DNA from 2 places in the Edwardsiella sp. EA181011 genome. Region 2 is predicted to be linked to the other one. Evidence: predicted binding sites of a transcription regulator. Region 2 holds the regulator's gene; the other holds the start of a gene.
What was found. Region 2 encodes sigma-54, which starts transcription at its own class of promoters, with help from an activator protein. Its sites were predicted from a motif close to GTTGGCACANNTTTCGCTNT; they were not measured.

Region 1: a site for sigma-54 is predicted at 1,184-1,203, ahead of glnA (glutamate--ammonia ligase). Genes of this name have one in related genera too.

The regions. Positions count from the first base shown of each region.
Region 1 covers NZ_CP011364.1:681,221-683,611, forward strand. Annotated here, with positions in the region: gene glnA (glutamate--ammonia ligase) at 1-1,104, opposite strand, end outside; gene typA (ribosome-dependent GTPase TypA) at 1,475-2,391, shown strand, end outside.
Region 2 covers NZ_CP011364.1:92,571-94,961, reverse strand. Annotated here, with positions in the region: gene ptsN (PTS IIA-like nitrogen regulatory protein PtsN) at 1-163, opposite strand, end outside; gene hpf (ribosome hibernation promoting factor) at 283-570, opposite strand; gene rpoN (RNA polymerase factor sigma-54) at 592-2,061, opposite strand; gene lptB (LPS export ABC transporter ATP-binding protein) at 2,185-2,391, opposite strand, start outside.

The DNA.
Region 1 (2,391 bases), 590 kb from region 2:
CGGGTTGGCCGCCGGATCCGGGAAACGCACCTCGATGCGGCGAGCCTTCGGCGATGCCACCACCGGGATACGAATGGAGGCGGAGCGGTTTCGGGCAGAGTAGGCCAGCATCACCGGCGCCTCATAGCCCGGCACCAGACGCTTGTAAGAGTTGGTGGTCGGGTTGGCTAGGGCGTTGATGGCCTTAGCGTGCTTGATCACCCCGCCGATATAGTACAGCGCGGTTTCAGACAGGCCGCCGTACTTGTCGCCGGCAAACAGGTTGCTGCCGTTTTTAGACAGGGACATATGGCAGTGCATGCCTGAGCCATTGTCACCGAACATCGGCTTGGGCATAAAGGTGGCGGTTTTACCAAAGGCGTGGGCGACGTTGTGCACCACATACTTGTAGATCTGGATTTCGTCCGCTTTCTTGGTCATGGTGTTGAAACGGGTGGCGACTTCGTTCTGCCCAGCGGTGGCCACCTCATGGTGGTGAGCCTCTACCACCAGCCCCATTTCCTCCATGGTCAGGCACATGGTCGAGCGGATATCCTGAGCCGAATCAACCGGCGGAACCGGGAAGTAGCCGCCTTTAACCGCCGGACGGTGCCCTTTGTTACCGCCCTCGTATTTGGTTGAGGAGTTCCACGCGCCTTCGATGTCGTCAATGGCGACGTGGCTGCCGTTGATGCTGCTGCCGAAGCGGATATCGTCGAACAGGAAGAACTCTGGCTCCGGCCCAAACAGCACGGTGTCGGCGATACCGGAGGCGCGCAGAAAGTCTTCGGCGCGCTTGGAGATGGAGCGCGGGTCGCGGTCGTAGCCCTGCAGGGTGCCTGGCTCCAGAATGTCGCAGCGGATAATCAGCGTTGGCTCTTCATAGAACGGGTCGAGTACCGCGGTGGTGGGATCCGGCATCAGCACCATGTCTGACTCATTGATGCCTTTCCAGCCGCCGATGGAGGAGCCGTCAAACATCTTGCCTTCTTCGAAGAAGTCGGCGTCAACCTGATGAGCCGGAATGGTGACGTGCTGCTCTTTACCCTTGGTATCGGTAAAGCGCAGATCGACAAATTTAACTTCGTGCTCATTCAGCATCGCTAAGATATGTTCAGCGGACATACTCTACTCCCGGTTTCTTTGGTCGCCGTGCAACGGATCACGGATGATAGAAAGTGGTTTTAGCCATCGTGCTGTAGCATTAGCGAGAAACGTGCCAACTTTACAAATTGCCCGGATGGCGCATAATTACCTTACTCTGACGCTGTGTCAGGCGGCACTGATGGAGCTGGGTGCTCCATAATGGTGCAAATCACTTCAGCAAACGCACAATCTTGGTGCAAGCTGTTTATTCCCGCGCCGTTTAGCATCGTGAATAGGATCACAAACCGCCATTCGTAGCATTGTTTCTGCGAGAAGCTTGTGATCCTGTTTAGTCCCTCGCTTAATACGTGTACAATAGCGCGCTATTTCTAATGCCTGAGGCAAAGCTGTGATCGAAAATCTGCGTAACATCGCCATTATTGCGCACGTTGACCATGGGAAAACCACCCTGGTCGACAAACTGTTGCAACAATCCGGAACCCTGGGTGAACGTAACGACGCGACTGAGCGCGTAATGGACTCCAACGATTTGGAGAAAGAGCGTGGGATTACCATCCTCGCGAAAAACACCGCCATTAATTGGAATGGCTATCGCATCAACATCGTGGATACCCCGGGGCACGCCGACTTCGGCGGCGAGGTAGAGCGTGTGATGTCTATGGTTGACTCGGTTCTGCTGCTGGTCGACGCAATGGATGGCCCGATGCCGCAGACCCGCTTCGTAACCCAGAAGGCGTTCGCCAACGGGCTGAAGCCGATCGTGGTTATCAACAAGGTTGACCGTCCTGGCGCGCGTCCGGATTGGGTTGTCGATCAGGTCTTCGATCTGTTCGTCAATCTGGGTGCGACCGATGAGCAGCTGGACTTCCCGATCGTCTACGCCTCTGCGCTGCAGGGGATCGCCGGCCTGGATCACGCCGACATGGCCGAGGATATGACTCCGCTGTTTGAAGCTATCGTCGAGCATGTAGCTGCGCCGGACGTCGATCTGGACAGCCCGTTCCAGATGCAGATCTCCCAGCTGGACTATAACAGCTACGTTGGGGTTATCGGCATCGGCCGTATCAAGCGCGGCAAGGTGAAGCCGAACCAGCAGATCACTATTATCGACAGCGAAGGTAAGCGTCGTAACGGTAAAATGGGCCAGGTTCTGGGCCATCTGGGTCTGCAGCGTATCGAGACCGATCTGGCGGAAGCGGGCGACATCGTCGCGGTAACCGGCCTGGGCGATCTGAACATCTCCGATACCCTGTGCGATCCGAGCGCCGTTGAGGCCCTGCCGCCGCTGACCGTCGATGAGCCGAC
Region 2 (2,391 bases):
TCAGGATGGCGTCGAAGACGACCTGAGTCGGCAGGTTGAGCTGGGCGGCGGCCAGTTCGCTGATGATTTCCAGCACGCGCTTCTTGCTGGCGCAGTGGACGGCGTTGCGCGTGCATTCCGGAGTCAGCACGACGCTTAAGGGCATAGTTAAGTCATTACTCATGGTGTTTTTTCAAAAAGGCTGCTGTGTGCCGGCGACGCGAAGCCCCTAAGGCTTAAACGGCCCACCCTTGCAGGGTAGGCCGCCGGTCGGTAGGCTGGCGTGCCAGCCATAGGGCAATGTTAATGTTGTTTCAGTTTGTCTTTATGCTTGTTTAACTGGCGGGCCAGTTTGTCTATCAGGACATCGATAGCGGCGTACATGTCTTCCTGCTGGGCCGAGGCGTGCAGCTCTCCTCCGTTGATAAACACCGTTGCTTCGGCGATATGATCGACCTTTTCAATACTGAGAGTGACGTTGACCTGATTGATCCGGTCAAAATACTGCTCAAGTTTGGCAAATTTCTCGCTGACAAACTGACGGATGGCGTCAGTAATTTCAAGATGGTGTCCAGTAATGTTGAGCTGCATCATGTCTTCCTTCTCGGTGTGTCACACCAGCTGTTTACGCTGGTTGGACGGTGGAATGGACAAAGACTCTCGGTATTTTGCAACGGTACGCCGGGCGACCATGATACCCTGATCTGCCAGCAGGGTGGTAAGTTTGCTGTCGCTCAGTGGCTTCGCCGGATTTTCCGCCGCTATCAGTTTCTTCACCAGTGCCCGGATCGCCGTGGAGGAGGCTTCGCCGCCATCCTCGGTATTGACGTGGCTGGAGAAGAAATACTTCAGTTCAAAGATCCCCCGCGGGCTGTGCAGGAACTTCTGCGTCGTCACCCGGGAAATCGTCGACTCATGCATCTCTACCTGCTGCGCGATGTCGGCCAGCACCATGGGCTTCATTGATTCTGCGCCGTGCTCGAAAAACGCCTGCTGCTGCTCGACGATGCAGCGGGATACCTTCAGCAAGGTATCGTTGCGGCTTTCCAGGCTCTTAATCAGCCACTTGGCCTCCTGCAGATTGCTGCGAATAAACTGACTATCGCTGTCGCTGCGTGCCTGGGCACCCAGCGCCGCGTAGCGCTGGTTAATGTGCAGGCGCGGGACGCTGTCCTGATTGAGCTCGACCACCCAGCGTCCCTGATGCTTATGGACCAGCACGTCGGGGATAACGTAGTCGGATTCGCCGGTATTAATCGAGAGCCCAGGCCGCGGGTCGAGGCTCTGAATGAGCTGCATCGCCTCCTTGAGCACCTCTTCCTTTAGCTTAGTCGAACGCATCAGATTTCGGAAATCGTGATTGCCCAGCAGATCGAGATGGCGATCGACAATGCCGCGCGCCTCGTTTAAATAGGGGGTATCTGGCGCAAACTGGGAGAGCTGTACTAGCAGGCAGTCCCGCAGATCGCGGGCGGCAACGCCGACGGGATCGAAACGCTGAATGCGCTTCAGGACAGCCTCAACCTCTTCCGGCAAGGCGTGCTCATCGCCGAGGCTTTCCAGAATCTCCTCCAGCGAGGCCGTGAGGTAGCCGGTGTCATCGACGGCATCCACGATGGCGGTCGCAATGGCCAGATCCGTCTCGCTGAAGGGGGTAAGCTCGACCTGCCACATCAGGTAATCTTGCAGGGTCTGGGTCGTTTCACCCTGAAACACCGGCAGCTCGTCGTCGTGGTAGTCCGTTCCTGTTCCTGAGGGGGTGCCGGCGGTGTAAATTTCATCCCAGCTGGCGTCCAGCGGCAGCTCATCCGGCATTTCGCGCTGTTCCAGCGCATCGCGGGTATCAAGCGGATCGTCGTCATCGCGTGCGTCGGCGTCATCCTGCACGCGGTCGTCGTCGGCGCTTTCGCCGTCGGCTTCGTCATTCGGCTCCAGTTGCTCCAGCAGCGGGTTACTTTCCAGCGCCTGCTGGATCTCTTGCTGTAGCTCCAGCGTAGAGAGCTGCAGCAGGCGGATTGCCTGTTGCAGCTGTGGCGTCATGGCCAGCTGCTGGCTGAGTCTGAGTTGCAAGCCTTGCTTCATAATCGCGCGTTCTGTTCCTTGATTGCTGACAGTGGTGGCCGGCGATGCGCAATGGAGCTCGCCGGCGAAAAACAAAGAGTCGGCATGGCAAGGCGCCCCTGGCGGACATGACGCCTAGCCTATTTACAGCCGGAACTCCTCACCCAGATAGACGCGTTTGACCTGCTCGTCGGCCAAGATCTCGTCGGGAGAGCCGTAGGCTATCAGATTACCCTGGCTGACGATGTAGGCTCGCTCGCACACGTCCAGCGTTTCACGCACGTTGTGGTCGGTGATCAGCACCCCGAGGCCACGATCGCGGAGGTGTTCGATAATTTTTTTGATATCGAT